One region of the Streptomyces sp. NPDC052040 genome, then DNA from elsewhere that is predicted to be linked to it. Evidence: riboswitches for the same ligand, from Rfam matches in the RefSeq annotation. Region 1 holds a riboswitch; each other region holds the start of a gene.
What was found. Region 1 has a riboswitch for cyclic di-AMP ahead of ACIHAA_RS28275 (M23 family metallopeptidase). Riboswitches for the same ligand answer to the same signal wherever they lie in the genome.
Positions count from the first base shown of each region.

Region 2: it holds a riboswitch for cyclic di-AMP, as region 1 does, so the genes downstream of both, ACIHAA_RS26755 (transglycosylase SLT domain-containing protein) here and ACIHAA_RS28275 (M23 family metallopeptidase) in region 1, are expected to answer to the same signal.
Region 3: it holds a riboswitch for cyclic di-AMP, as region 1 does, so the genes downstream of both, ACIHAA_RS08835 (NlpC/P60 family protein) here and ACIHAA_RS28275 (M23 family metallopeptidase) in region 1, are expected to answer to the same signal.
Region 4: it holds a riboswitch for cyclic di-AMP, as region 1 does, so the genes downstream of both, ACIHAA_RS25055 (C40 family peptidase) here and ACIHAA_RS28275 (M23 family metallopeptidase) in region 1, are expected to answer to the same signal.

Region 1 is NZ_JBIUBV010000019.1:97,563-104,952, reverse strand. Features, by position in the region: gene lhgO (L-2-hydroxyglutarate oxidase) at 1-295, shown strand, start outside; gene trmB (tRNA (guanosine(46)-N7)-methyltransferase TrmB) at 370-1,221, shown strand; gene ACIHAA_RS28285 (PrsW family intramembrane metalloprotease) at 1,285-2,748, shown strand; gene ACIHAA_RS28280 (aldo/keto reductase) at 2,810-3,754, opposite strand; gene ACIHAA_RS28275 (M23 family metallopeptidase) at 4,067-5,101, opposite strand; cyclic di-AMP (ydaO/yuaA leader) riboswitch at 5,113-5,270, opposite strand; gene ACIHAA_RS28270 (PP2C family protein-serine/threonine phosphatase) at 5,484-6,737, opposite strand; tRNA gene ACIHAA_RS28265 (tRNA-Met) at 7,224-7,297, opposite strand.
Region 2 is NZ_JBIUBV010000017.1:33,220-40,609, reverse strand. Features, by position in the region: gene ACIHAA_RS26765 (FAD-dependent oxidoreductase) at 1-159, shown strand, start outside; gene ACIHAA_RS26760 (HAD family hydrolase) at 525-1,418, shown strand; gene ACIHAA_RS26755 (transglycosylase SLT domain-containing protein) at 1,449-1,973, opposite strand; cyclic di-AMP (ydaO/yuaA leader) riboswitch at 1,978-2,147, opposite strand; gene ACIHAA_RS26750 (polyprenyl synthetase family protein) at 2,829-3,839, shown strand; gene ACIHAA_RS26745 (outer membrane lipoprotein carrier protein LolA) at 4,170-5,426, shown strand; gene ACIHAA_RS26740 (ATP-binding cassette domain-containing protein) at 5,474-6,481, shown strand; gene ACIHAA_RS26735 (ABC transporter permease) at 6,468-7,390, shown strand, end outside.
Region 3 is NZ_JBIUBV010000003.1:103,268-110,657, forward strand. Features, by position in the region: gene ACIHAA_RS08805 (ferredoxin) at 204-449, shown strand; gene ACIHAA_RS08810 (NAD(P)/FAD-dependent oxidoreductase) at 439-1,833, shown strand; gene ACIHAA_RS08815 (cytochrome P450) at 1,942-3,174, shown strand; gene ACIHAA_RS08820 (PP2C family protein-serine/threonine phosphatase) at 3,337-4,518, shown strand; gene ACIHAA_RS08825 (hypothetical protein) at 4,592-4,795, opposite strand; gene ACIHAA_RS08830 (hypothetical protein) at 4,910-5,437, opposite strand; cyclic di-AMP (ydaO/yuaA leader) riboswitch at 5,723-5,879, shown strand; gene ACIHAA_RS08835 (NlpC/P60 family protein) at 5,887-7,390, shown strand, end outside.
Region 4 is NZ_JBIUBV010000014.1:170,753-178,142, forward strand. Features, by position in the region: gene ACIHAA_RS25045 (ATP-dependent Clp protease proteolytic subunit) at 1-453, shown strand, start outside; gene ACIHAA_RS25050 (hypothetical protein) at 461-766, shown strand; cyclic di-AMP (ydaO/yuaA leader) riboswitch at 1,166-1,361, shown strand; gene ACIHAA_RS25055 (C40 family peptidase) at 1,365-1,838, shown strand; gene ACIHAA_RS25060 (DUF6328 family protein) at 1,920-2,441, shown strand; gene ACIHAA_RS25065 (ATP-binding protein) at 2,458-2,916, opposite strand; gene ACIHAA_RS25070 (helix-turn-helix domain-containing protein) at 3,177-4,040, shown strand; gene ACIHAA_RS25075 (DUF397 domain-containing protein) at 4,050-4,274, shown strand; gene ACIHAA_RS25080 (8-amino-7-oxononanoate synthase) at 4,387-5,514, opposite strand; gene bioB (biotin synthase BioB) at 5,662-6,909, shown strand; gene ACIHAA_RS25090 (adenosylmethionine--8-amino-7-oxononanoate transaminase) at 6,902-7,390, shown strand, end outside.

The DNA of each region.
Region 1 (7,390 bases):
GCGGCACTGGCGGTACGGCGCGGGCGAGCTGCACAGATCGCTGTCCAAGAGTGCCTTCACCCGGGCGGTGCGGACTCTGCTGCCCGGGATCCGGGCGGAGGACCTGGTGCCGACCGCGGCCGGGGTCCGGGCGCAGGCCGTGCTGCGGGACGGGACGCTGGTGGACGACTTCCTGATCCAGGAGGGGGCACGGACGGTCCATGTGCTGAACGCGCCGTCGCCCGCGGCCACCGCCTCCCTGCCGATCGGCCGCGAGGTCGCCCGCCGGGCGCTGGCCGTGCTGGAGGGAGAGTGAGTGGATCACCGGCCACGGCCGCCGGACCGGGCCGGACTGGCTCTTCCCGGCTTCCCCTTAAAATTGGTGTCACTGTGTCTGACTCACTCCCTTTCGCTCCCGAAGACTCCGAGGCCGCCCCCGGGGTCCGGCCCCCGCACACCTCCGGCGCCCCGGCCCGCAGGCCCAAGGGCGAGCCGCGGTTCCCCGACGGGCCGCAGCCCGACCCCGCCGGGTCCCACTTCGAGCGGCGGATCCGGAGTTTCCAGCCGCGGCGCAGCCGGGTGACCACCGGACAGGCGGACGCGATCCAACGGCTGTGGCCCCGGTGGGGACTGGACATCGACGGGCAGCGGACGGTGGATCCCGCCGAGCTGTTCGGGAACGAGCACCCCGTGGTGCTGGAGATCGGCTTCGGGATGGGCGAGGCCACCGCGCGGATGGCCGCCGACGACCCGGGCACCAACATCCTGGCCGTCGATGTGCACACCCCCGGCCAGGGCAATCTGCTGGGCCTCGCCGAGCGGAACGGACTGACCAACGTCCGGGTCGCGAACGGCGACGCGATCATCCTGCTCCGCGAGATGCTTCCGCCGGACGCGCTGGACGGGCTGCGGGTCTACTTCCCCGACCCCTGGCCCAAGAAGCGCCACCACAAGCGGCGGCTGATCCAGCCCGAGTTCCTCGACCTCGTCGCGGCCCGCCTCAAGCCGGGCGCGCTGGTGCACTGCGCCACGGACTGGGAGCCGTACGCCGAACAGATGCTTGAGGTGCTCACCGCGCACCCCGCCTTCGAGAACACCGTGCCGGACGGCGGCTGCGCGCCCCGTCCCGCGTTCCGTCCGCTGACCCGTTTCGAGGGCCAGGGGCTGGACAAGGGACATGTCGTGAACGACCTGCTGTTCCGGCGCGTAGAGCACCGGGACCCCTCCCCCGCCGGGAACTGAGCGCCCGGCGGGCCCGCCGGGCACCGTCGCGGGCGGCGCCCCCGTCTCGTTAGGGTCGATTCCGTGGACATCCGTCGCCCGTATCCGAGGCACCCCGACGGCCATCCGGGCGGAACCCGGCATCCGCACTGGTGGCAGCGCCGGTGGGTGCGCTATGGCGCGCTGGTCACGCTGCTGACGCTCTCGGGCCTGGTCATCCTGGCCCTCGTACGGCAGCAGACGGGCACCGAGGGGTTCCTCGTCGGGCTGGGGCTCGCAGTGCTGCCGGTGCCCCTGCTGGTCGCCGCGTTCCGCTGGCTGGACCGGGTGGAGCCCGGACCCTGGCGGAACATGGTCTTCGCCTTCGCCTGGGGCGCCTGCGCGGCCGCGCTCATCGCGATCGTCGCCAACAGCTTCGCCACCCGATGGATAGCGACCGCGACCGCCGACCCGCACGGCGCCGACACACTCGGCGCGACCCTCATAGCGCCGGTCGTCGAGGAGTCCGCCAAGGCGGCGGCGGTGCTGCTGGTCTTCCTGTTCCGCAGACGGGACTTCACCGGGATCGTGGACGGGGTGGTCATAGCCGGGGTCACCGCGACCGGCTTCGCCTTCACCGAGAACATCCTCTATCTGGGCACGGCCTTCGGCACGGACCAGCTGAGCGGCGGTCGGGGGCTCGCCTCCGTGACGGCCGCGACCTTCTTCGTCCGGGTGGTGATGTCGCCCTTCGCCCATCCGCTGTTCACCGTGTGCACCGGGATAGGTTTCGGCGTCGCGGCACTGACGACGGAGCGGCGGCGGGCGCTGCGCGTGCTGCTGCCGCTGGCCGGACTGCTGCTCGCCATGGGCATGCACTCGATGTGGAACGGATCCTCGTCCTTCGGCGACTTCGGCTTCTTCGCGGTCTACGCGTCCTTCATGGCGCCCGCGTTCGCGCTGCTGACCTGGCTGGTGATCTGGACGCGGCAGCGGGAGCTGCGGACGGTCCGGGAGGAGCTGCCCGTGTATACGGCCACGGGGTGGCTGGGGCCCGCGGAACCGCATGTGCTCGGCTCGATGCGGGCGCGGCGGCTGGCCCGCCAGTACGCCCGGCAGCACTTCGGAAGGGCCGCGGCGCGCTCGGTCGCACAGTACGAGGCGTACGCGACCTCACTGGCGTTTCTCCGGCACCGTGCGCGCCGCGGCCGGGCTGGGGCCGACTTCGCCGAACGGGAGAGCGAGCTGCTCAACGCGTTGTGGGCGCGGCGGGAGGTGGCGCGCCCGTCTCTGGCGCACGCCGCGCCGATGGCACCGCGGGTACCGGTGTGGTCCGGCCATGGGCATGCCCCGCGGTACCCGGCACCGCGCCACGGCCCGACAGCGCCGTACCCGCAGCCGTATCCCCATCCGTATGGCTATCCGTATCCGCAGCCGTATCCCTATCCGTATCCCTACGCCGCGTCGGCGCCCCACTCACGCTCCGCGCCTCACTCCCCCTCCGCTCCCGCCCCCCGCTCCCCTTCGGCTCCCTGCTCCGCGTCCGCGCCCGACCCCTATCGGCCGTAGGGCGCCGGGCGCCCCGCGACCGGAGAGGAGCACGGGCAGGAGCAGGGGCACGGGTGTGCGACTAGGCGGACGCCTCCGTGAGCCTTTCGAGGTCCTCGTCCGTCAGGGTCAGATCCGCGACCGCCAGCAGTGCGGGCAGCTGTTCCACCGTGCGGGCGGAGGCGATCGGGGCCGCGACCGTCGGCCGGGACGCGAGCCAGGCCAGGGCCACCGTGGGGATCTCCGCGCCCCGGGACCGCGCGACCTCGTCGAGGGCCGCCAGCACCCGTCGCCCGCGCTCGCTCGCCAGATACTTTCCGGCGCCCTGCGCCCGCGCCGAGTCCACGGTGGTGCCTGGCCGGTACTTGCCGGTCAGGAATCCGGCCGCGAGGGCGTAGTAGGGAACGGCCGCCACGCCCGCGCGGGCGGCCACCTCCTCCAGCGGGCCCTCGTAGGTGTCGCGCGAGACCAGGTTGTAGTGCGGCTGGAGGGCCGTGTACCGGACCAGGTTCTCGCGGTCGGAGAAGTCGAGGGACTCCTTCAGCCGGTCGGCGGAGATGTTGGAGGCGCCGATGGCGCGCACCTTGCCCGCCTTCACCAGGTCGTCGAGCGCGCCGATGATCTCCTCGACCGGCACCTCCGGCTGGTCGAAGTGGGTGTAGTAGAGGTCGATGTAGTCGGTGCCCAGGCGGCGCAGGGACGCGTCGGCGGCGGCCTTGATGGTGGCGGACCGCAGCCCCTTGTAGTCGGGGTGCTGGCTGACCTTGGTCGCGATGATCACGTCGGAACGGTTGCCGCGCGCCGCGAGCCACTGTCCGATGACGGTCTCGGACTCGCCGCCCTTGTTTCCGGGCACCCACGCCGAGTAGGCGTCGGCCGTGTCGACGAAGTTGCCGCCGGCCGCCGTGTAGGCGTCGAGTACGGCGAAGGACTGCGCCGTGTCGGCGGTCCAGCCGAAGACATTGCCGCCGAGGGAGAGGGGGAAGACCTCGAGGTCCGAGGAGCCGAGCTTGCGTAGAGCAGTCATGCAACAGTTCAGCGCACACCCTGGAAGCGCTTATTCCGATCGGCGGCCGTTCGGCTGAACGGCGGCTGTTCGGCTGAACGGAGAGCCGGAGCCCACCGAAGGCCGCCGGAGCCCCCGCGCCGGTGAGCCGCCCGGCCGTCGCTGCGGCAGACCGACGGCCCTGGCGTCGGGGGGTTGTCGCCAGGGCCGCCGGAGTTCGTCTCAGGAGATCGCGTTCGTCTCAGGAGATCGCGTTCGTCTCAGGAGATCAGGAGGATGACGCGCGCCGCGCCGCGGGGCACAGGCACGGACGCGGGAGAGCCGGGCAGGGCGTCAGGGGTTGATGCCTCTGGCCTGGAGCCACGCCATCGGGTCGATCGCGCTGCCGCCGTCCGGGTGGACCTCCAGGTGCAGGTGCGGCCCGGTGACATTGCCGGTCGCGCCCACGCGGCCGATGACATCGCCCGTGGACACCTTCTGACCGGCGGTGACACTGATCGACGACTGGTGGCAGAACCACAGCTCGGTGCCGTCGTCCAGGGTGAGGACCGTGCGGTAGCCGTAGGCGCCCGCCCATCCCGCCTGGGTGACGGTGCCGCTGTGGATGGCCTTGATGAGGGTGCCCGTGGGCGCGGCGAAGTCGAGGCCGGTGTGGTAGCCGGAGGACCACAGGGACCCGGCGTCGCCGAAGCGCGAGGTCAGGGTGTACGAGGAGGTGGGCAGCGTGTACTGCTTGGCCAGGTCCGCCAGCCGGGCGGCCTCGGCCTTCTGCTTGGCCGCCGCGTCCGCGGCCTTCTTGTCGGCGGCCGCCTTGGCCGTGGCGGCGTCCTGGGCCTTGGCGGCGGCGTCGGCGGCCTTCTTCGCGGCGGCGTCCTCGGCGGCCTGGGCGGCTGCCGCGGCCGTCCGGTCCTGCTGGGACTCGGCCTGCCGCATGATCCGGCTGCGCAGTGCCTCGCCCGCGTCCCTGCTGCCCGTGGCAGCGTCGGCGGTGCTGACACCGGCGGTGCTGAGGGCGGTGGCGGAGCCCTTGGGGGTGCCGGTGTCCTCGCCGATGAGCGCCTTGGCCGAGTCGGTGACGGTGGAGAGGTCGGGCAGGGAGATGGACACCGGCGGCTTGCCGGTCTGCGCGGTGGCCATGCCGCCCGCGCCGACCGCGGCCATCACGCCGACGCCGAGAACGGTGGAGCTGCGGGCGAGTCCGCCGCCGCGCTGCTTGCTGACGCGGTGCCGACCGCGGAGGGGACGGACGGAATCCTCAGTGGGGTTCCACTCCTCCCAGGGGCCCTCGTCGGTGCGGGACGCGAAGCCGATGGTCTGGGTGCCGTTCGGGGTGAACAAGAGGTTCTCGGCAGGCCGGTTGGACGCCACGTGGGCGCGCTCCTTTCCTTCCCTTTCGCCTACCGGGTTAGCTGACGGGTTCGGAGCAGGAAGGTCTCCTACGCGCGTATACCGGCCGTTCAGACGTGGCGGTATACGGGCGATTCACCCCAAGGTGGTGGTTCCCCGGTTCCCTTGCGGGATTCGGCACATGCGCACGGAGCCGTCTCTGCTGACGGCTGGGACGACCGCGCTGCGTTATCGAACGTTAATAGACGCGGGACCCGGATTCCAAGCCGTTCGGACAGATCGTTAACGCTTCTGGCCAGGCTTTTCACGGATGGAACGGTGCAAATAGGGCGAGTTGTTCGCGCGGCACCGACCCCTTTCATTTTGACGGTGTGTCAGTTGTTATACGGCGGGAGCGGATCACTCACCCACCGTGACAAAGCCCCCGCAGGCAGGGGCGCTTGGCCCGCTCACGACCGCTCGGCCGTCGTACGGCCAGCAGCGCCATGTCGTCCGTGGCCTGGCCGCCGGTGTGCCGGGCGACGTCCTCGGTGACGGCGGTCAGTACGGCGCCGGGAGTCGGCAGGTCGCGCCCGGCCAGGCGCTCGACGGGATCGTAGAACTCGCCGCGCGCGTCCCGGGCCTCCGAGACGCCGTCGGTGTGGAAGAGCAGCGTCGAGCCGGGCGGGAAGTCCCGCTCCTCGGCACGGTCGGGCCCGAGCGCGAGGTCGCCCATCCCGAGCGGCAGCGCCGGTTCGCGGGCCTCCAGTTCGCGCAGGGTGCCGTCCGGGAACAGCAGCAGGGGTGCGGGGTGGCCCCGGTTGACGATGCGGACGGCGCCCTCCTCGTGCGGGATCTCGGCGAGCACCGCCGTGGTGAACCACTCGTGGACGTCGTGCCCCTCCCGGCGGATGCCCTCGCGCGACAGCGCCCGCTCCAGGCGCTGGGCGACGGCCTCCAGGGTCGCCTCCTGCTCCGCGGCCTCCCGGAAGGCGCCGATGACGACGGCGACCGCCGCCACGGCGCCCGTCCCCTTGCCGCGTACGTCCCCGACCACCAGCCGTACGCCGTGCGGGGAGTCCTGGACGGCGTACAGGTCGCCGCCGATGCAGGCGTCGGCCTGCGCCGCCTCGTACCGGGCGGCGATCCGCAGCCCCCCGATCCGCGCGGGCGGCTCGGGCAGTACGGCGCGCTGGGCGGCCTCGGCGATCCGGCGGGCGGAGGCCAGGCGGGCGTCGTTGCGACGGACGAGCGCGTTGATGAGGACCGCGGGAACGGCGGCCGCCCCGGTGGTCACCGCCTCGGTGACCGTCCCGGAGGACCCCGGCACCGCGAGCCCGAGATGCACGGCCAGCACGGCGGCGAGGGCCGCGGCGCCGGTGACGACGGTGCCGCGCAAGGAGTGCAGCGGGGCGGCGACGAGCGGCGCTGCAGTGAAGAGGGGAACGGCCGGGAAGACGGACGGGGTCAGCCGCCCGCAGCAGATGCCCAGGCCGATGAGCAGCGCGGGCAGCGCCCGCAGAAAGGCCCGCGCATACGAACTCCGCCGACTCTCGGCGGGACTGCTGCCGGGAGGCCGGGGGCCACCGGGCCGCCGATAGGACCACTGGGCCCCGCCGGTTCGCCCGGCTTCCCCGGCCCACTCGGCCCCGCCGGTCCGCCCGGCTTCCCTGGTCAGCTCGGCTTCGCCGGTCCCCTCGGCTTCCCCAGTCCGCCCGCCGGGGCGGTCGCCGCCCGCGGAACAGCCGCAGTCACCGCCCTCGGAACGGTCGCGGGATCGCTCCCGCTCCCCCGGGTGACGTTCCCCGGCCCCTGGGGGCCGCTCTCCCGGGTGATGTTCTCGTTCCCCCGGAAAAGGGGGAACGGCCGGGCCGACGAGGGTCCGGTCGTACGGGACACCGGTCCCGCTGTACGGAGTTCCGGGCCCTGGCCCGCGGTTCTGTTCGTCGCACGGCGCGTCGGTCCGCCACGCGCCTCCTCGCTGCACCACCCGTCCAGGCTTCCCGCAGGACGGGCGGGGGGCGACCGCTGTGGGCCGACCGGCGTACACAAACCCGCAGACGGGGATGGGAAGGAACCGCGCGTGGAAGGAAGAGGAGCGGGTGAAGAACACGGGAGAAAGCAGAGGGCCGGAATCCTATGGATTCCGGCCCTCTGCCATCAGTAGCGGGGACAGGATTTGAACCTGCGACCTCTGGGTTATGAGCCCAGCGAGCTACCGAGCTGCTCCACCCCGCGTCGGTGATTCCAGTGTACGCCATGCGCGGGACACTCAGCACACAGGTTTACGTCCACCCAGCTTCACCGGCGCCCCGGACCCGTCGGCGGCCT
Region 2 (7,390 bases), on a different contig from region 1:
GCGCCGAAGCTCGGCGCGGGCTATGCGTCCTCGGTGCCGGGCCTGTACTTCACGGGTCTGCCCGCGGCGTCCTCGTACGGGCCGGTGATGCGTTTCGTGTGCGGTACGGAGTTCGCCTCACCCCGGCTGGCCGGGCATCTGGCGGCGGCACACGGCTGACGGTACGGGTGGGAGGCTCCGGGTGGGAGCCTCCCACCCATCCGGCCTCCCCACCCAACCGGCCTGCGGGGCACGGGCGGGACATGTCCGGCGGGAGGGCGCCGCGGGATGTCCTGCGGGGTGGGGTGCCGGGGTACGTCGTCGCGGGGTGGGGGCCGGGGCGCGTCGTGCGGGATGAGCGCCCGGGTACGTGGTTCGGGAAGAGTGCCGGGGTACGTCGTTCGGGAAGGGTGCCGGGGTGTGCCGGGCCGTGCGCTGGTGGGGCAACTCCGTTTTCGGCGCATGGGAGTTCGGGGCGTGCGGGACGGCGGACGTCGTCCGGTTCGCGCCGAGTCGCGGGGGCGTTCCATCCGTATTCTCTGATCATGGCCGCACCCCTCGCATATGCACTCATCGCCACCGACCTGGACGGAACGCTGCTGCGTGACGACGACACGCTCTCCGACCGGTCGAGGGCCGCGCTGGCGCGGGCCATGGCGGCAGGCGCCCAGCACCTCGTCGTGACGGGGCGCCCGGCGCCCAGGACGCGGCCGCTGCTGGACGACCTCGGCAGTACGGGGCTCGCGGTGTGCGGGCAGGGCGCGCAGGTGTACGACGCCGGTGCGAACCGGCTGCTGTTCTCCATCACCCTGGACCGGGAGTTGGCGGAGACGGCGCTCGGCAAGATCGAGGCCGAGGTGGGGCAGGTGTACGCGGCCGTGGACCAGGACGGAGTGGACGGGCTCACCCTGATCGAGCCCGGTTACCGGATGCCGCACCCCACCCTGCCCGCGGTACGGGTCGAGCGGCGCGACGACCTGTGGTGCGAGCCGATCAGCAAGGTGCTGCTGCGCCATCACGCCCTGTCGGACGACGAGTTGGCCACGGCGGCGCGGGCCGCGGTCGGTTCCCTCGCGACGGTCACCATGTCCGGGCCCGGCACGGTCGAGCTCCAGCCGTGCGGCATCACCAAGGCGACGGGGCTCGCCCTGGCCGCCGACCACTTGGGCCTCGGCCCGCTGGACACCATCGCCTTCGGCGACATGCCGAACGATGTGCCGATGTTCGACTGGGCCGCGTACGGGGTGGCGATGGCCAATGCCCACCTCGAACTCAAGGCCGTGGCGGACGAGATCACCCTGTCCAACGAGGACGACGGTATCGCCGTCGTCCTCGAAAGGCTCTTCGGCCGCGAGGGCCGCGAGGGCCGCGAGGGCTACGACGGACCGCCGGCCGAGCGCGTCGGCCGGCGGTCCGTCGGACACTGCCGGGACTACTAGCGGGGTGCCAGCGGAGTACTGGCGGAGCTACTAGTACGCGCTGTTGACGTTGTCGATCGAGCCGTACCGGTGGGCGGCGTAGTTGCACGCGGCGGTGATGTTGGCCACCGGGTCGTAGGGGTCGTACGACGTGCCGGGCACGTGGTACGTGGCGAAGGTCGGGTCGATGACCTGGAGCAGGCCCTTCGACGGGATGCCCGCGCGGGCGTTGGAGTCCCAGAGGTTGATGGCCCTGGGGTTGCCGGACGACTCGCGCATCACATTGCGGTAGATGCCGTTGTACGTACCGGGGATCCCGTGCTGGGCCATGACCTCGAGCGACTGGCGTATCCAGCTGTCGAGGGTGGTGCCCTGGGTCTTCACGGTGCTGACGGTGGACGTGGTGGCGGCAGGGGCCGCCGCCGGTGCGCCGGGTGCGGCGGAAGCGCTGGTGGCTCCGAGGACCGGCATGGCGAGAACGGCGGCACCCGTCCCCGCGATGGCGAGGGCACGGGTGAGACGGGTGGCCTTGGAGCCACGGTCCCGGCGGCGTGCGGGCAGTGCGAAAGCGGACATGTCGTATTCCTCTCCGGCGCCTGCGAGGTGAGCTGTCGGGTTCGGGCGGAAAGGTGCCCGGCCATGTCCTCGTTGCCGAGGCCGCGGCTTCACCCCAAGCCGTTCCGTGTGTGTCCGGACCGGCGGCTTACCTGGGTCCCCCGCTCCTGCCGTCGGGGTCGGTGGGTTCTCGAGCGGCGGCAGGATTCGGCGTTCCGCTCGGATCGATGGGAAGGTATGCGACAGCACATGTCGGGAACAAGCCCTGAAGTCACAGTCCTTCCGAATCGACCTTGAAGTGCGGGAATAGGGCCGATGATCCAGTTTGTTGAGCAAAGCTCAAGTTGCCGTTAGCAAAGCGGGAGTTGATGGCATCGCCGCGATGGCCCCCATGTCGCGCACGTGAGCTATGTCACTGCCGTCGCCGGGGGTTGATGCTGGACTTACTCGCGTAAGTGGCATATACGGATAAAACGGACAGAAGGCAAGGTGATTTCCCGGGCGGCGGGCGCACCTTCGGCCGTGTGTGCGGAGGGTCCGGACGGGCAGTCGTGGGGGTGGTGGTGGCGTCCGGCGCCGCTCGCAATCCGGGCGTCGGCCTCCATGTGCCCGCAGGGGGTGGGTATGGGCTATGTCAGGGGATGTCTGGTCGTATCAGATGATCAAGAACATACCGTTCGTGATCCGATACCACCCGGCCTGGAACAGTGGGCGCTAGCGGTGATCGAAACGTGACCGGATACGCTGACTTGAGTGAGGGCGACGACAGATCGACAAACGCGATAAGCCGTGTCGACGGGCGGCGTCATCGACCGAGTGACCGTCCTTGAGACCGACCGTGATCGTCAGCAGACGTCAGCAGACAGGAGACCCCACGTGACCGTCGTCGGGCCGTTCGGGCTGAGCGTGCGGGACCAGGCTCTGGAGGCCGATGTCCAGGCCGGACTGGCCGCTGTCGAGGAAGGGTTGCTCGAAGCCACCAAGAGCGAGGTCCCCTTCATCACGGAGGCGGCCCAGCATCTGGTGCGCGCGGGCGGGAAGCGGTTCCGGCCGCTGCTCGTGATGCTCGCCGCGCAGTTCGGCGACCCGTATGCGCCCGGGATCGTGCCCTCGGCCGTGGTCGTGGAGCTGACCCACCTCGCCACGCTCTACCACGACGACGTCATGGACGAGGCCGAGGTGCGGCGCGGGGTCGACAGCGCGAACACCCGCTGGGGCAACTCGGTCGCGGTCCTCACGGGTGACTTCCTCTTCGCCAGGGCGTCGCACATCCTGGCCGACCTCGGCCCGGAGGCGGTGCGGATCCAGGCGGAGGCGTTCGAACGGCTGGTCACGGGCCAGATCCTGGAGACCGCGGGCCCCCGTGACGGCCGCGACCCGGTGGAGCACTACCTCGACGTCCTGAGCGGCAAGACCGGCTCGCTGGTGGCGGTGGCCTGCCGCTTCGGGGCGATGATGTCGGGCGCCGATGAAACGGTGGTGGACGTGCTCACCCAGTACGGCGAGCGGCTGGGTGTGGCGTTCCAGCTGGCGGACGACGTCCTGGACATCGCCTCGGACTCGCACGAGTCCGGAAAGACCCCGGGGACCGACCTCCGTGAGGGCATCCCCACCCTCCCCGTGCTGCGTCTGCGTGAGCGGGCGGAGCGCCTGGGGCTGCCCGAGGACATCGCCCTGTGCGCGCTTCTGGACTCCGACCTCACCGATGACGCCCGGCACGCCGAGGCCCTCGCGCTGCTGCGGGCCCACCCGGCCCTGGAGCAGGCGCGCCGCGACATGGTCCGCTATGTGGAGGACGCCCGCGCGGGCCTGGCCCCGCTGCCGGAGTGCGACGCGAAGGCGGCCCTGGTGGAGCTGTGCGACGTCGTGGTGCACCGGGTGAGCTGAGGCCGCGGGCGGCCCGTCACGGTCCGCGACCGCTCCCGCACCGCGTGCTCCTCGTGTTCCGCGTGTGACTCTCCGTGCCTGGCGCGGCCTCTCCGTCGAGCCCCCGGCGCCCGCGTCGCCGTAGAACCCCTACGGGTCGGAGCAGGTGCCGGGCCCGCGGTGTCATACCCCAGGATTACGCGGAGTTGAGCCCGCGGTCTGACGCATCTGCCGCGCCGATTTGGTCAGATGGGAGACACCACCTCACAGGAGTTCGGGTGAGAATGGCGGCACAGGGGTGGGCCGGGGCATGGATGGCAGGCCGCCGCCGATGACGGAGGTAAGGCACACATGGCACCGTACGAATCCGAAGGCAGCACGCCCGCGGGTGAGGCCGAGGACGTACGCGACGGGCGGCGCGCGGCCGCCCGGTACGTCGTTCCGGTTGCGGTGGTGGGGGTGGCGGCCGCGACGATCGGGCTCGTCCCGGCGTTCGCCGGATCCGGGGACCCCGACCTGCCGAAGATCAGCGCGCAGCAGCTCATCGAGAAGATCGCAAAGTCGGACGTCCAGCAGCTGTCCGGCACGGTGAAGATCAGCACCGATCTCGGCCTGCCCGACCTGGGCGGCCTGGAGGGCGGTCTCGCCTCCGGCGCGCTGGGGCAGGGCGCGGGCGGCAAGGGCGGCTCGACCGCCGACCCGAGCGCCAAGCTGATGGAACTGGCGTCCGGCACCCACACCCTGCGGGTCGCCGCCGACGGCCAGGACCGCCAGAAGGTCTCCCTCGTCGAGAAGGCCGCCGAGTACAGCGTCATCCGCAACGGCGACCAGGTGTGGGCGTACGACAGCGCCTCCAACGAGGCGTACCACTCGACCGGCGCGGGCGACCACAAGGGCGCGAAGGCGGCCCCCGAGGACATGCGGGCCACCCCGAAGGACCTGGCCGAGGAGGCCCTGAAGGCCGCCGACAAGACCACCTCGGTCACGGTCGACGGCACCGCTCAGGTCGCGGGCCGGGACGCCTACAAGCTGCTCATCAAGCCCAGGCAGTCCGGTACGACCGTCGGCGCCATCAGCATCGCGGTCGACGCGAAGACCGGGCTGCCGCTGAAGTTCACCCTGACCCCGGCGACGGGCGGCGCTGCCGTCGTCGACGCGGGCTTCACCCAGGTGTCCTTCACCAAGCCGTCCGCATCGACGTTCGACTTCACCCCGCCCAAGGGCGCCAAGGTCACCCAGGACGACGACCTGAAGCACCAGGGCACGGCGCCGTCCCAGGGCGGTGGCGGCAAGGCCGGGCACGGCCCGGGGAACGGCCTTGAGAAGGGTGCCCGTGGCACCGGCCCCAGGACCGTCGGCGAGGGCTGGACCTCGATCGTCGTCCTCGACACCGGCGCCAAGGGCGGCGTGCCCTCGGGCGCCTCGTCCAAGAACGACCTGGCCTCCGGCTTCATGGGGTCCCTCGGCGACAAGGTCAAGGGCAAGTTCGGCTCGGGCACGGTCTTCTCGACCCGCCTGGTCAACGCCCTGATGACGGACGACGGCAGGGTCTACGCGGGCGCGGTCACCAAGGACACGCTGATCAAGGCGGCCGACGCAGGCAAGTAGGCCCGTCCGGATCCCGCACGGCACGAACGGCTGGAGCAGGAGAAGGCATGGAGGAACTGTCCGCCGCGGAAGCCGCAGAGGGGGAGTCGAAGGACTCCGGGCCGGGCAGGGCGGCCGACCGGGACACCCCGGTCATCGCCACCCGCGCCCTCACCAAGCGCTACCGCGGCGGACAGCTCGCCGTGGACGGACTCGACCTGACCGTCCCGGCGGGCAGTGTCTTCGGCTTCCTCGGGCCGAACGGCTCCGGCAAGACCACCACCATTCGCATGCTGATGGGCCTGATCGAGCCCACCTCGGGCACGGCACGCGTGCTGGGGCGGCCCATGCCCCGTGCGGCGCGCACCGTACTCCCGCAGGTCGGCGCCCTGATCGAGGGCCCGGCGCTCTACGGCTTCCTGTCCGGCCGCGACAATCTCCTGCGCTACGACGCCGCCGACCCGACCGCCGATCCGCGCACCCGGCGCGCACGCGTCGGGGCCGCACTGGACCGGGTGGGCCTGACGTCGGCGGCTGCCAAGAAGGCGAGGGCGTACTCCCTGGGGATGAAGCAGCGCCTGGGTCTCGCGGCCGCCCTGCTCCAGCCCCGTCGGCTCCTCGTCCTGGACGAGCCGACCAATGGCCTGGACCCGCAGGGCATGCGTGAGATCCGCACCCTGGTCAGGGAACTCGCGTCCGACGGTACGACCGTCTTCCTCTCCTCCCATCTGCTCGACGAGATCGAACAGGTCTGCACCCACGCCGCCGTGATGGCACGCGGCCGGCTGATCGCGCAGGGCGCGGTGGCGGACCTGGCGGCCGGGGCGCGCGGACGGCTCGTCGTGACCACCCCGGACGTGGCGGAGGCGGCCCGCGTCCTGAAGGAGCGGGGCATCGCCGAGGTGGTGGCGGGGGAGGGCCGGGTGACGGGGGAGCCCCCGGAGGGCGAGACGGCGGATGTGAACGCCGCGCTGGTCACCGCGGGCGTCCGGGTGCGCGGCTTCACCGTCGAACAGGCCTCCCTGGAGGACGCGTTCGTGGCGCTGACGGGAGAGGGATTCGATGTCGCGGGGTGAGCAGGGACGGCAGACCGACCGGGCCGGGCGGCCCGACATCGGTTGGGCCGAGCGGGCCAACCGGGCCGACCGGATTCAGCGGCTGGAGAAGGCTGAACGGCCCTCGGCCGCGCCGAGGACCGGCCCGTTGTGGACGCTCGGGCTGCTGCGCAGCGAGCTGGTGACGACCCTGCGGCGCTGGCGCACGCTCGCGCTGCTCGGCGTACTGGCGGCCGTACCGGTCCTGGTGGGGGTCGCCGTCAAGGTGCAGACGGGCGGCGGCTCCGGTGGCGGCGGGCGGGGCGGCGACGGCGGTCCCGCGTTCATCGCGCAGATCACCAACAACGGGCTGTTCCTGGTCTTCACGGCACTCGCCGTCACGCTGCCGTTCTTCCTGCCGATGGCGGTCGGTGTCATCGCGGGGGACGCGATCGCGGGCGAGGCCAACTCCGGCACACTGCGCTATCTCCTGGTCGCCCCCGCGGGCCGCACCCGCCTCCTCCTCGTCAAATACGCGACCACGGCGGCCTTCTGCCTGCTCGCCACACTCGTCGTCGCCCTCTCGGCGCTCGCGGTGGGCGCCCTGCTCTTCCCGCTGGGTGATCCGACGACGATCTCGGGCACCCGCATCGGCCTGGGCGACGGACTGCTCCGCGCCCTGCTCATCGCCCTGACCGTGGCCGCGTCCCTGCTCGGCCTCGCGGCCCTGGGCCTGTTCGTCTCCACCCTCACCAACAGCGGGATCGGGGCCATGGCGACCACCGTTGGCCTGGTGATCACCGTGCAGATCCTCGACCAGATCCCCCAACTGCACGCGTTCCAGTTGTACTTCTTCCCGCACTACTGGATGTCCTTCGCGGACCTCATGCGCGACCCCGTCTACTGGGACGACCTGGTCCGCAACCTCGAACTCCAGGCCCTGTACGCGGC
Region 3 (7,390 bases), on a different contig from region 1:
GCGCGCCCGCCGCGCAGCACTCGCGCGGCACTCGCTCCGGGGTGTGCCGCCGGGGGCCGCCCGGTCACTCCTTCGGGCCCGCCCCGCGCGCGCGGGCCCCTTGGGGGCTCCCATGCTGGCGTGGGGAGATGACCGCCGTCCGGGGGTGCCCGCACATCGTGCGGCGCCCAGCGGACCTGGCCGCTGGAAGGGGCGGTGTGGTGATGAGGCTTGTCGTCGATCTCAACAGGTGCCAGGGCTACGCGCAGTGCGCGTTCCTGGCACCGGACGTCTTCACGATGCACGGCGAGGAGTCACTCGTCTACGACCCCAGGGGCGAGGAGGAGCACCGGGAGAATGTGGCCCGCGCGGTGGCCGCCTGTCCCGTGCAGGCGATCCTGGCCGAGGGCCTGGACGAGGCGGCCGATCCGCCGTCCTGGGCGGGTCAGGAGGCGTCCGATGACTGCTGACGACCATCTGGCGTGGCTGCGGCGCGAGGGCCGGATCGTGATCGTGGGCGCCTCGCTGGCGGGCCTGCGGGGGGCCGAGACGCTGCGCGCCGAGGGCTTCACCGGCTCACTGACGATGATCGGCGACGAGCCCTACGAGCCCTACGACCGGCCGCCGCTGTCCAAGGCGGTCCTGCTGGGCAGGGCGTCCCCGCAGCACACCGAGCTTCCCCGGCGCCGTGACATCGACGCCACCTGGCGCCTCGGGGTCGCCGCGACCGGCCTCGACCTGTCGGCCAAGCGGGTGCGGCTCGCGGACGGCGACGAGGTGGAGTACGACCGGCTGCTCATCACCACCGGGGTGCGCGCCCGGCCCTGGATCAAGGAGGCGGAGGCCCAGCTCGACGGCGTGTTCGTGTTGCGGACCCGGGACGACGCGGTGGGTCTTGAGCGGCGGCTGCGGGCCTCGCCGCACCGGGTGCTGGTGATCGGCGCGGGCTTCACCGGGTCCGAAATCACCTCGGCCTGCCGGGAGCAGGGCATCCCGGTCACCCTGGCGGAGCGCGCGGACGCCCCGCTGGTGGGCGCGCTCGGCGGGGTGATCGGCGCGGTGGCGGCGGAGCTGCACCGCGAGAACGACGTGGATCTGCGGACGGGCATCACGGTGACCGCGCTGGAGGGCGACCCGGCGGGGCGGGTGCGGGCCGCGCATCTCTCCGACGGCAAGGTGATCGAGACGGACGTGGTGGTGGTGTGCCTCGGTGCGACCCGCAACACCGAGTGGCTGACCGGATCGGGGCTCGGCGCGGGCCCCCGGGGCATCGCCTGCGACGCGGGCTGCCGGGCCTTCGACGTCCGGGGCATCGTCACCGACGACATCTATGTCGCCGGAGATGTCGCCCGCTCGCCGCACCCGCTGTTCAACTACCAGTTCCTGTCGCTGGAGCACTGGGGCAACGCCGTCGTCCAGGCCGAGACCGCCGCGCACAACATGATCAGTGCCAGTGCCGACCGGCGCCCGCACATGTGGGTCCCCGCCTTCTGGTCGTCGCAGTTCGGCATCAACATCAAGTCCGTCGGCGTCCCCTCGATGGGCGACGAGATCATGATCACTCAGGGGTCGCTGGCCGAGCGCCGCTTTGTGGCGGCGTACGGCTACCAGGGGCGGGTCATCGCCGCCGTGAGCTTCGACAACACCCGGTGGCTGGACTTCTACCAGCGGCAGATCGAGACGGCGGCGCCCTTCCCGATGGAGTTCCCGACGGTGGACCGCCGCCCCGAGGGCCAGCGGCCGGTCTCGTCCGACTTCCCCGATCCGTCCCTGCCGACCCACGGCCCGACGGTGACCCTGAGCGGCTACTCGCCGTCCGACCGGCGGCTGGTCTTCACCCCGGCCCGTCACTGACCCCCGGTCCCGGCGGGCCCCGGGCCCGCGCCCGCCGCGCCCGGCCCCGCCCGGACCTCACGCCCCTGGACCTCACGCCCCTGGACTCCACGCCCCCGAGGACGCCCCATGACGCACCACTCACTCCTGAGCCAGATCACCGACTACGCCCATCGCGCCGACCCGTATCCGCTGTACAAGGAGCTGCGCAAGAGCCCGGTGCTGCACGAGGAGGACGGCGGCCCGTACCTCGTCAGCTCCTACTGGGACATCCTCGGCCTGCTGCACGACCCGAGGATCAGCTCCGACGCCGCCAACCTGGCCGCCGCGGGCGCCGACGAGATCGGCGGGGCGGCGACGGGCCTGCCGCCCAGCTTCATCCGGCAGGACCCGCCCGAGCACGACCGGCTGCGGCGGATCGCCAACCGCCCCTTCGGCCCCCCGCACAGCCCCCACAGGATCGAGTCGATGCGCGGCGAACTCGCCGAGATCGTCTCCGAACTGATCGACGGCATCGGGGACGCGCGCGAGATCGATGTGGTCGACCAGTTCGCGTACCCCTTCCCGGTCACCGTGATCTGCCGGCTGCTCGGCGTGCCGCGCGAGGACGAGCCGCGCTTCCATGTCTGGGTCGATCCGATCGTCGCCAGCCTGGACCCGGACACCGGCGAGGACGACGAGGAGCGCAAGCGTGCCGCGCAGGAGGCCCGGATGCAGCTGGGCATGTACCTCGCCGAGCTGGTCGAGCAGCGCAGCAAGCAGCCCACCGGTGACATGCTGTCCGAGCTGGTCACGAGCCACGGCCCGGACGGCCCCATGACGGTCATGGAGGTGATCAGCACCACGGTGCTGCTGCTGATCGCCGGTCATGAGACGACCGTCAACCTGATCACCAACGGGATGCTCACGCTGCTGCGCCACCCCGAGTATCTCGAACGGCTGCGCAACGACCCCGGGCTGTCCGTCAAGATCGTGGAGGAACTGCTGCGCTACGAGCCGCCGGTGCAGCTGGTGCCGCAGCGGACCTGTATCGCGGACATCGAGGTGCGCGGGATCACCATTCCCAAGGGTTCCCGGATCTGGCTGGTGCTGGCCGCGGGCAACCGGGACCCCGAGCGCTTCAAGGACCCCGACCGCTTCGACCCGGACCGCGAGGACATCGAGCACCTGGGCTTCGGCAGCGGTATCCACAGCTGCTTCGGCGCACCGCTCGCCCGGCTGGAGGCGCAGATCGCCCTGGCCGAGCTGGCCCGTCGGCTGGAGGCCCCCCGGCTGGTGGAGGACCCGCCTCCCTACCGCCGGAACGCGGTGCTGCGCGGCCCGCGCCATCTCCGGGTCGCCTTCGACGGCCTGCGCCCCTGAGGGGGCCACCGACGGCACGCCCCACTGAGCGGACCGCGGACGGGTCCACGTCGCTGAGCGGACCGCCGATGGACTACGCCGCTGAACGGGCCGCCGTCGGGTGCCGTCGGTTGGGACGGTCACCCGGTGGCCGCGCGACCGGCCGCGAGAGAGGGTGGTGGCATGGGTTTCCGGCAGTGGGCCGTCGCCGGGCTACGGCAGTCGTGGCAGTCCAGCCACGCCCTCCTGCTGTTCCCCGTCGCGCTGATCGTCGTGATCACCGCGGTGGACATCCACTCCCCGGAGAGCATCCACCTGGGGCCCGCGCTGGTGATCGCGCCCGCGCTCACCCCCTCCTTCGCGGGGCCCCGGCTGACCGGTCTGGTGGGCGCGCTGGCGGTGGCGGCGCAGGTCCTGATCGCCGTACTGCACGGCGGACTGAGCACCACCAACCATGTGGTGCAGATCCTGACCCTGCTGGTGCTCTCGGTGCTGGTCGTGGTCTACTGCGCCATCCGCGACCGGCGCCGTGAGCAACTGGCGCAGGTCCGCTCGGTGGCCGAGGCCGCGCAGCACGTGCTGCTGTGGCCGCTGCCGGAACACATCGGTCCGCTGCGCGTGGCCTGTCTGTATCTGGCGGCCGAGGACGAGGCGCAGATCGGCGGGGACCTCTATGCCGCGACCCGCGCCGACAGCAGGGTCCGTGTGCTCATCGGGGACGTCCGGGGCAAGGGTCTGTCCGCCATCGGGGAGGCGGCCCTGCTCCTGGGCGCCTTCCGCGAGGCGGGCCACCGTCAGACCTCGCTGCCCGCGCTGGCCGCCACCCTGGAACAGAGCGTGACGCGCTATCTGGCCGACTTCGAGCCGCCGGAGGAGCTGGGCGAACGCTTCGCCACCGCGCTGCTGATGGAGATCCCCGACGGGGACCCCATCACCCGCATGACCAGCTGCGGACACCCTCCCCCGCTGCTGCTCAGCCCCGGTCATGTGGTCAACGTCCCGAGTGTGCACCCCGCGCCCCCGATGGGCATCGGCTCGGCGCACGCTCCGGACTACCACCTGGACGTCTTCTCCTTCGAACCCGGCGACACCCTGCTGCTCTACACCGACGGCGTCATTGAGGCGCGGGACTCCGCCGGACGCTTCTATCCGCTCGTGGAGCGGGTGGCCCAGTGGACCGAGGAGAACCCCGAGACGCTGCTGCACCGCATCCGGCGCGACCTGCTCGCCCACACCGGGGGGCACCTCGACGACGACGCCGCGCTGATCGCCCTGCATCGCACCCCCACCGTGCACCACGGCCGCCCGCACCCGCGGATCATCCACGCCGACGGCTTCCGCCACCGGCCGCAGAACCAGGCGTAGGACACCCGGTCCGCGTCCGGCACCACCCGCGACGGGTGAGGCCCGCCGGTGGCGGTCCCGCTCGTGCTCGCGGTCACGGCCGGTCGGGAAGGCGACGCAGTTCCACGACGTGCAGTCCGAGCGACTGGAAGCGGACCAGCAGGTCGTAGACATGGTCCTCGTCGAGGACGGGGCCGAACAGGACGGTCTGGCCGGACATCGTCACATGGTCCAGCTCGGGAAAGGCCTGGGCCAGCGTCTGCGACAGCTGCCCGTCGACCCGGATCTCGTAGCGCATGGGCTGTCTCCCGCGGAGGGCGCGGCACCGGGCGCGGCGCGCCTGTTCTGGTGATGGTCCGTCCCGGGAGGTCCCCGCGCCTCACCTGGGGCAGGTGAGGCCGCGCCGGGTGCCTCAGTCCTTGAGCGCGATCTTGAAGGCGATGATGAGCAGGCCGAGGAGCAGATTGACCACGGCGGAGACCACCACCAGCTGCCAGGACGCACCGGCGCGGCGGGCGGCGGCCACCGACCAGCCCATCTGCCCGGCCACGGCGACCGCGACCGCCAGCCAGATCGAGCCCCGCAGATCCAGGTGCAGCAGCGGGCTGACGGCGACCGCGGCGGCGGGCGGGACGGCGGCCTTGACGATCGGCCACTCGTCTCGGCAGACCCGCAGGACGGTCCCGCGGTCCAGGCGCGGCTGCGCCAGCAGCGCGCCGAACAACTGGGCATGCACATGCGCGATCCAGAACACCACCCCGGTGCTCAGCACCAGCACGATCAGTTCCGTCCGCGGCAGGGGGCCGTGGGTACCGGCGCCGACCACCACCGAGGCGGCGAGCAGGGAGCCGTAGACACCGCCGGTGTAGTCGGCGCGCGCCCGGCGGTCGGCGATGCGCGCCCGGGCCTCGGGGTCGTCCGCCTTGGACCAGCGTCGCATGGGCCGACCCTCCTGATCGCTCCGACGTGTTGTGCCGCGGCACCGGACCCATCATGCGGAAGCGGTCGAATGACGGAATATCAGACACGCGCGTCCGGCGGGCGGATTCCCCGACGGCGACCCGGGCGGAGACGGCGCCACCGGAACGCCCGGACGAAAATCACACAGAGGTATCGGACATAACGCACCTCAATCTTCACGCCAGACACACAAGTTGGCTAGGTTGACGGCTGGGCCACGCGACTCCCTCCGGCGAACCCCGCCGGGTCGCAGAGCCCTGGCCGAATCCGGTGCACCCCGAATGCCACCGGAACCGGGGACCCAACCACCACGGGGTGAATCGGCCCAACTGCCCGACGGGGCAAGGGCCGTAGGGCACACCTTCCGGATCCGTCCGCCCGAACCCGACAGCTAACCCGGTAGGCGGAGCACGGAAGGAGCACAACCCCATGGCGCCGGAGCGAACCCCGGGCACCGGAGGTCTCGACCTCCCCGGCACGCACAGGTTCTCCGAGGACGACGGGCCGAGCCGCGACGAGGTCCGGCAGCGGATCCGCGATCTGTACGACCGGGCGGAGACCGACAGCGGGACCTTCAACGCGACCCGCGCGGTGGCGACGGGAGCGCAGCGGCGCGGCGAGCCCGGGCCCGACAGGGCGGGCCGCCGGACCGATCCCGCTCTCGACACGGTGGCCCGGCAGTGGTTCGACGCGGCGCGTCTGCGGCTGGGGCCCACCGTTCCGGCCGCGCTGCCCCGCACCCGTACCCCGGAGCTCCCGCCCCGGCCGTCGTCGGTGCCGGGCCGTCCGGGAACCGATCTGGTCCTGAGCGGTACACCGGAGCCGGACTTCCCCGTCCGCGAACTGACCGCCCCGCGCCCGCCCGCCGAACTGCCCGCCGGACCGGTGGCCGAGTTGCCCGCCCGATCCGTGCCCGAGTTGCCCGCGGCACCGGTGGCCGCCCTCCCGGCGGTTCCGGAGGCACGGCTCGACACGCCCCGGGGCCTGCCCACGCCCAAGGCCGGACCCGTACCGTCCGCCTCCTCCACCCCCGCCTCCGACCCGGGCTCCGCCAAGGCACGCAGTCGTCGGAAACTGGCGGCGGCCCGTGATCTGCTGGCCCGGCACTCGGCGCGGCCCGCGGTGGCACCCCTGGCGATCGGGTCCGGGGCCGCCGAGCCCGGATGGCAGCCGCAGCAGCCGCCCGCCCTCACCGCGGAGGTCCCGGCACTGTCCCTCGGCACGGACCTGACCGCCGTCCTGCCGTCGGCCCTCCTCACCGCAGATCCGCTGACGGCTCCTCAGCCACTGTCCGCCGTCGAAGCGTTCGCACCGGCCATGGAGGCGTTCGCACCGCCCGTCGGAGCCCCCTCCTTCCCGGTGGAAGCATTCGCACCGCCCGTCGGAGCCTTCCCCCTGCCGGTCGAAGCGTTCACACCGCCCGTAGACGCCTTCCCGCTGCCCGCGGAAGCTCTCTCCCCGCCCGTCGGCGCCTTCCCGCTGCCCGCGGAAGCCTTCCCTCTCCCTGCGGAAGCGTTCGCACCACCCGTCGGAGCCTTCCCCCTGCCCGCGGAAGCGTTCGTACCGCCCGTAGGGGCCTTCCCCCTGCCCGCGGAAGCCGCCCCTCTGCCCATGGAAACCGCCTCACCCATGGGCGCGTTCTCCCCGCTCATCGACGCTCCGCCGTCCCTGGTCATGGAGGCACCGCCGGTCGTCACGCAGCCGCTTCCCGCCGTCGATGCACCACTGGCCGTCGATGCGCCACTCACCGCCCCGCTGCCCGTCCCCGGCGCCGGGCTCGGCACCGGGCTCGGCGTCGACGGGACGCGGGAGCCCGGGTACGGGACGAAGTCCGCGGAGGCCGTCGCCTTCGCCCGGGCGCAGATCGGGCGGCCGTGTCTGTGGGGCACGAGCGGACCCGACGCCTACGACGCCGCCGGGCTCGCCCAGGCCG
Region 4 (7,390 bases), on a different contig from region 1:
CCCGGCCGCGACATCTCGCTGTACATCAACTCGCCCGGCGGCTCGCTCACCGCGATGACCGCCGTCTACGACACGATGCGGTACATCGACTGCGAGGTGGAGACGGTCTGCCTGGGCCAGGCGGCGTCCGCGGCCGCGGTGCTGCTGGCCGGAGGAGCGCCGGGCAAGCGTTTCGCCCTGCCCGGCGCGCGGGTGCTGATCCACCAGCCGTCCCTGCCGGAACCGGTGCACGGGCAGGCCAGTGATCTGGCCCTTCAGGCGGAGGAGTTGATGCGGATGCGCGGGCGGCTGGAGGAGCTGCTCGTCCGCCATACGGGGCAGAGTCCGGAGCGGATCGCCGCCGACCTCGAACGGGACACGATCCTGGACGCGCCCGCCGCGGTGGCGTACGGACTGGTCGACGGCATCATTCCGAGCCGCAAGGCGTCACGCATCGCGCCCGGCGCGAGGTGAACCGCCGATGCTGCCTCCCGAACTGCCCCCGCTGCCCGCGCTCACCCGGGCCGAGGCCGAGCTGGTCGACCGCTATCTCGACGTCGTCGATCTGCTCGGCCGGATCAACCCGGTGCACTCCGGTGACACCTACCGCGGACTGCGCGCCGCCCAGGCCCTGGCGGCCAAGGCGGCGGCCCTGCGCGACGCCCTGACGGTCATGCACCAGCGCGGGGAGCACCAGATGCACGGCCCCACCCTGGCCCGGGCCCTGCGCGTCCTGGACGGCGAACGCCGCGCGGCCCGGGTCGCGGTGCCGCCGGAAGGGGGGTGAGACGGGCGGACACGGGCGTCACCGAGGGGCGGTGGCCCGGGGCGTCACGCACGGAGCGGGCCACGGTCATGGTCGCCGCAGACGGCCCGTGCCCTCGGCCCACCGCCCGGATCGCGACACAAACGGGCCGAACGGGGTACCCCCGGTCGGCGGAGCCACTGCTCCGTCCGGGAGCCCGGACGACACGCTCCCGGCGTGGAACGGCACCCCGCGGAGAGGAGCTCCGCCGCAGGTCCGGGGACTCGTCGATCCCTCCAACGGCCCCTGGACACACGGCCGTCCAGCCGAATGGGTGAGTGGTGAGTATTGCCACAAATCCCCGATTCCATTGTGATTTTCCGACATCCCTGAGTGAAGATCCCTTCCTGACGACAAGCCCCCGCCACCGCGGCGGGGCGATCCGGGCGGACGCCGAGTCCTGCCGCCGCCCGGGTGACCGGTCGACAGGAGTGGATCGGCAGGAGTGGAGGACCCAGCAATGCGGGCCCCCGGAGAGATCCGGACGGTCCTTGGGGTGAAGCCGCGCGAGCGGCCGGGCACCTTCGCCAGCCCGAATCCGACAGGTCATCCTTCACAGGCGGCTGACGAAGGGTTGCGCATGACTGCGCTCAATCGTGTCCCGTCGCTGCTGACCCGGGCCGGCACCGCTTCGGCCCTCACCCTCGCCGCCGTCGGCGGCGGCATCGCGGTCCCCGGTGCCGCGTCCGAGGCGGCGGCCGCCACCCCGGCGGTCAAGGCCCTCCAGATCGCGGCGTCCAAGCGGGGGGCGCCCTACAAGTGGGGCGCCGCAGGGCCGCGCCGCTTCGACTGCTCCGGGCTCACGCTCTACGCCTACAAGCAGGCGGGCAAGACCCTGCCCCGCACGGCGTCCGGGCAGTACAACAGGACCCGCCATGTCTCCGCCTCCCACCGCGAGGCGGGCGACCTGGTGTTCTTCCACTCGGGCCGGAACGTCTACCACGTCGGCATCTACGCCGGGAAGGGAAAGATCTGGCACTCCCCGAAGAGCGGTTCCGTCGTACGGCTGGAGCGGATCTGGACCAAGAGCGTCTGGTACGGCCGGGTGAGCTGACCCGGTGACCGGGGTGACGGCACCGGCGTGGCCGTCACCCCGTACAGGCGTGAAGGGGGCCGGATCGGCTACTCGTTCACCATGGCCGACCGACCCACCCCGCAGGCACGCCACGAGACGCTGCTGGAGCGTGCCGACCGCAACTTCGCCGAGCTGCTCCAGGAGCTGCGGGTCACCCAGACCGGGGTGCAGATCCTCTTCGCGTTCCTGCTGACCCTCGCGTTCACCCAGCGCTTTCCGGCCCTGGACACCGTCCAGCGCGCCACCTATGTCACCACCCTGCTGCTGTCGGTGGTGGCGGCGGCCCTCTTCACGGCCCCGGCCGCGCTGCACCGGCTGCTCTTCCAGCAGAACGCCAAGCCCGTGATCGTCACGATCTCCTCCCGCCTCGCCGCGCTCGGCATGGTGGTGCTGGCCCTCGCCTTCACGGGCTCGGTGCTGCTGGTGGTGGACGTGTCGCTGGGCCGCGCCGCGGGCATCGCCGCCGGGGCGGGGACACTGGCGGTCTGCCTGGGCCTGTGGCGCGTCCTGCCGCTGCTGGTGCTGCGGGCCCTCGTCAGGGCGCGGGAGGCCGGGGGCGAGGGGGACGGCCGGAAGCCGTAGCAGCGGCCGGGCCGGTTCAGGGATCCGGCTGGCCCGCCGCCGCGGCCGGCCGTACCGGAACGGTCCACGGCAGTTCGATCGTGACCGTCTTGCCGCCCTCCCGGGTGGGCCGCACACTGAGCGACCCACCGTACTCGACGGCCAGACACCGCACGATCGCCATGCCGCGCCCGTTGTCCTGCTGGACGGCCGCGGGCAGCCGCTTGGGAAACCGCGGATGGCTGTCCGTGACGCCGATGCGCAGTAACTCCTCCCGCGCCAGCGCGAGGTCCACGGTGAACGTCGGCGACTGCCCGAACGTGTGCTGAACGGCATTGGTGGCCAGTTCGGACACGATCAGTCGGATCGCGTCGGCGAATTCGGCATCGTGCGGCAGCCCCCATTCGATGAGAATGTCGGAGACATATGTCCGGGCGGCGGAGACCGAGGCGGGATCGCTCGGCAGAGTGACGGATGCTTCCTGATGGTCTGCCATGGCGACGTCGTCCCTTTCCTGGGGACCGGAGCCCGACACGGAGCGGTTCGGTTCGGTGAACGGTCCCGGACTTGGTGCTGCGCGTCAGACTGCCATCACCGAAGCCCGCCCGGGTGTCATCCCCCTGGATATGCATATATCTGTCGCCCGAAGCGGTGAACTCTCCGACGACCGACCGGATTCCCGCGACCCCCGGGGTCATCCTTGAGCTTCACCTACCGTCGCCGTGAAAGCCGCTCGCGGAGCACAGGGAGTCGGCCATGCAGTACGGACCAGCGGTGCGCCGCCGCAAACTCGGCGCCGAATTGCGTGGTCTGCGTGCCCGAGCCGGTCTCACGAGCGGACAGGCTGCCGCGCGTGTCGGCTGGCACCAGTCGAAGGTGAGCCGCATCGAGACGGGTTCCAGCGGGGTCAAGCCCGGCGACGTACGGCTGCTGCTGGACGCCTACGCCGTGGCCGACCCCGAGCTGCGCGAACTGCTGCTGGTGCTGGCGGGCTCGGAGGACGGCGACGGGCGGCAGAACTGGTGGCACGCCTACCGGGGGGTGCTGCCCCCGGCCTACCGCGACTTCATCAGCCTGGAGTCGCAGGCCTGCACGATCCGCACGCTGGAGACCTCGGTGGTGCCGGGGCTGCTCCAGACCCCGGAGTACGCCCGGGCGGTCACCCGGGCCGCCGTGGGCACCGCCCTGGACGACACCAAGCTGGACGCCCTGGTGGAGGTGCGGCTCGCCCGTCAGGAGGTGCTGCGCGCGGATCCGCCGCTGCGGCTGAGCGCCGTCCTGGACGAGGCCGTGCTGCGCCGGGAGGTCGGCGGTCCGGACATCATGACCCGGCAGCTGCGGAGGCTCGCGGAGGCGGCCGGACTGCCCCAGGTGCGGCTCCAGGTGCTGCCGTTCACCGCGGGAGCGCACATAGGGATCACCGGGCCTTTCGTCGTCTTCTCCTTTCCGAGCAGATCCGATCTGGATGTCGTCGTTCTCGACCACTTGACGAGTAGCCTCTACCTCGAACGGAAAGAAGACCTCCGGGCCTACTGCGAGGCCTTCGACACCCTTCGGATCCACGCCCTTTCACCCGAGGACTCGTTGGATTACATCGCCGCATTGGCCGGCGACGCGTAAGGAGGCTCCATGTCAGCACCGCCTCGGCACATCCCCCGCAGCACTTCTCTGCACGGCGTACGGTGGCTGCGCAGCAGCCGCAGTACGGGCATGAACAACTGCGTGGAGACCGCCCGTCCGGGCACCGGTCCCTGGCAGGGGCTGGTGGCCGTGCGCGATTCCAAGAACGTGGACGGCCCGGCCCTGCTCTTCGGCCCGGATACCTGGAAGGAGTTCCTCACGGAACTGATCTGATCATGTCCGCGGGAATCCGGCTCTTTTGAGCCAATTCCGCAGACGTCGCCCGCACCTGTCCTTCGCACCCGTCATCCGAGTACGACCAGCGACGCACGGCCGTCCCGCCGACTCACGGTCGCGTCTCGCCGATCACACGCACGGCATGCCCGATCTGCTCGTCGGTGAGATCCGCACGGGCGGTCAGCCGCAGCCGTGAGATGCCGTCGGGCACCGACGGCGGACGGAAGCAGCCGACGGCGATCCCCGCCGCCCGGCAGTCCGCCGCCCAGCGCACCGCCAGGTCGGGAGCGGGCGCCCGTACGGAGACCACGGCGGCGTCCGGACGCACCGCCTCATGGCCCTCGGCCGTGAGGCGGGCGTACAGGGCCGTGGCCACCGTGCGGGCCCGCGCCGCTCGTTCCGGCTCGCGGCGCAGCAGGCGCAGCGCCGCGAGTGCCGCACCCGCCGCGGCCGGGGCCAGCCCGGTGTCGAAGATGAACGTACGGGCCGCGTTGACCAGATGGTCGATCACCCGGGCCGGGCCGAGGACCGCTCCGCCCTGGCTGCCCAGCGACTTGGACAGCGTCACGGTCGCCACCACGTCCGGCGCGCCCGCGAGTCCGGCCGCCTGCGCGGCGCCCCGCCCCCCGCTCCCCAGCAGGCCCAGGCCATGGGCGTCGTCGACGACCAGTCCGGCGCCGTACTCCCGTGCGGCCTGCGCGAGACCCGCCAGCGGGGCCGCGTCGCCGTCCACCGAGAACACCGTGTCGGAGACGACCACGGCGGGTCCCCGATGGGTGGCCAGCGCCTTGCGGACGGCCTCGGGGTCGGCGTGCGCGACGACCTCGGTGGTACCCCGGGCGAGACGGCAGCCGTCGATGAGCGAGGCGTGGTTGCCCGCGTCCGAGACGATCAGGGAGCCGTGCGGCGCGAGCGCGGTGACCGCCGCCAGGTTGGCCGCGTATCCGGAGGAGAAGACGAGCGCCGCCTCGAAGCCGCAGAAGTCGGCCAGTTCGCGTTCCAGTTCGGCGTGGAGCGCGGTCGTCCCGCTGACCAGCCGGGAACCCGTCGCACCGCCGCCCCACCGGCGGGCCGCCGCCGCGGCGGCCTCGGTGACCTCCTGATGGCGGGCCAGCCCCAGGTAGTCGTTGCCGGCCAGATCGAGCAGCGGGGAGTCGGCGGCACGGGGGCGCAGCGTCCGGACGAGCCCGGCCCGGCGGCGCGCCCGCGCCTGTTCGTCGATCCAGCCGAACGCCATGGCTCCTCCGGGGCATTTGTAGGCAGTGCACAGACACTAGCGGGACGGCCAGCGGGCCAGGATGTGGCAATACCCACACGTCGAGCCGGGTCTGTTGTGCACTCCCTCCTTGGCCGGGGACGGTCCCGTAGGACAGGATCGGCTCTCATGGACCTGCTGAACACGCTGGTGGACAAGGGGTTGCGGCGCGAGCTGCCGACCCGCGAGGAGGCCCTGGCCGTCCTCGCCACTTCCGACGACGACGTGCTCGATGTGGTGGCCGCGGCCGGCAAGGTGCGCCGCCACTGGTTCGGCCGACGGGTGAAACTCAACTATCTCGTCAACCTGAAGTCCGGCCTGTGCCCCGAGGACTGCTCCTACTGCTCCCAGCGGCTCGGTTCGACGGCCGGCATCCTCAAGTACACCTGGCTCAAGCCCGACCAGGCCTCCGAGGCCGCGGCGGCGGGGGTCGCGGGCGGCGCCAAGCGGGTCTGCCTGGTGGCGAGCGGCCGCGGGCCCACCGACAGGGACGTGGACCGGGTCTCCGACACCATCAAGGCCATCAAGGAGCAGAACGAGGACGTCGAGGTGTGCGCCTGCCTCGGTCTGCTCTCCGACGGCCAGGCCGAGCGGCTGCGCGACGCGGGCGCCGACGCCTACAACCACAATCTCAACACCTCCGAGGCGACCTACGGGGACATCACCACCACCCACACCTACGCCGACCGGGTGGACACGGTGAACAAGGCGCATGCCGCCGGGCTCTCGGCCTGCTCGGGGCTGATCGCGGGCATGGGCGAGAGCGACGAGGACCTGGTGGACGTCGTCTTCTCGCTGCGGGAGCTGGACCCGGACTCCGTACCGGTGAACTTCCTGATCCCCTTCGAGGGGACCCCGCTCGCCAAGGAGTGGAACCTGACGCCGCAGCGCTGCCTGCGGATCCTGGCCATGGTCCGCTTTGTGTGCCCGGACGTCGAGGTGCGGATCGCGGGCGGACGCGAGGTGCATCTGCGCTCGATGCAGCCGCTGGCCCTGCATCTGGCCAACTCCATCTTCCTCGGCGACTACCTGACCAGCGAGGGCCAGGCGGGCAAGGCCGATCTGGAGATGGTCGCCGACGCCGGTTTCGAGGTGGAGGGCACGGACCAGGTGACGCTGCCCGGCCACCGGACCGCGGGGGGCTGCGGGTCGCACGGGGACACCGGCTGCGGCTCCGGTTCCGGCTCCACGGAGGACGGCGGGTGCGGGTCGTACGGAGGCGGTGTGTGCGGGTCCCACGAGGGCGCCGGGTGCGGGTCGCACGCGGAGGCCGAGGCCCCCGGAGAAGCTGCCGTGCCGGGGGCGGGCGGGGCCCGTACGGATCTGGTGGCGGTGCGCCGCCGCGGCGCCGGAACGGATCTCGCGCCCAATGCCTGATCTGCCCGTGGACGAGCTGCTGGCACTGGACCGGCAGCACGTCTGGCATCCGTACGGCCCGATGCCGGGGCGGCAGGAGCCGCTCGTCGTGGAGTCGGCGAGCGGGGTGCGGCTGCGCCCGGCGGACGGCTCCGGGGAACTCGTCGACGGGATGTCGTCCTGGTGGTCGGCGATCCACGGCTACAACCACCCGGTGCTCAACGAGGCCGTCCGCGCGCAGCTGGGGCGGATGAGCCATGTGATGTTCGGCGGGCTCACCCATGAGCCCGCCGTCCGGCTGGCGAAGCTCCTTGTCGACATGTCTCCGGACGGTCTTGAGCATGTGTTCCTCGCCGACTCGGGCTCCGTCTCGGTCGAGGTCGCGGTCAAGATGTGCCTCCAGTACTGGCGTTCGCTCGGCCGCCCGGCCAAGCAGCGGCTGCTGACCTGGCGCGGCGGCTACCACGGCGACACCTGGCACCCGATGTCCGTGTGCGACCCC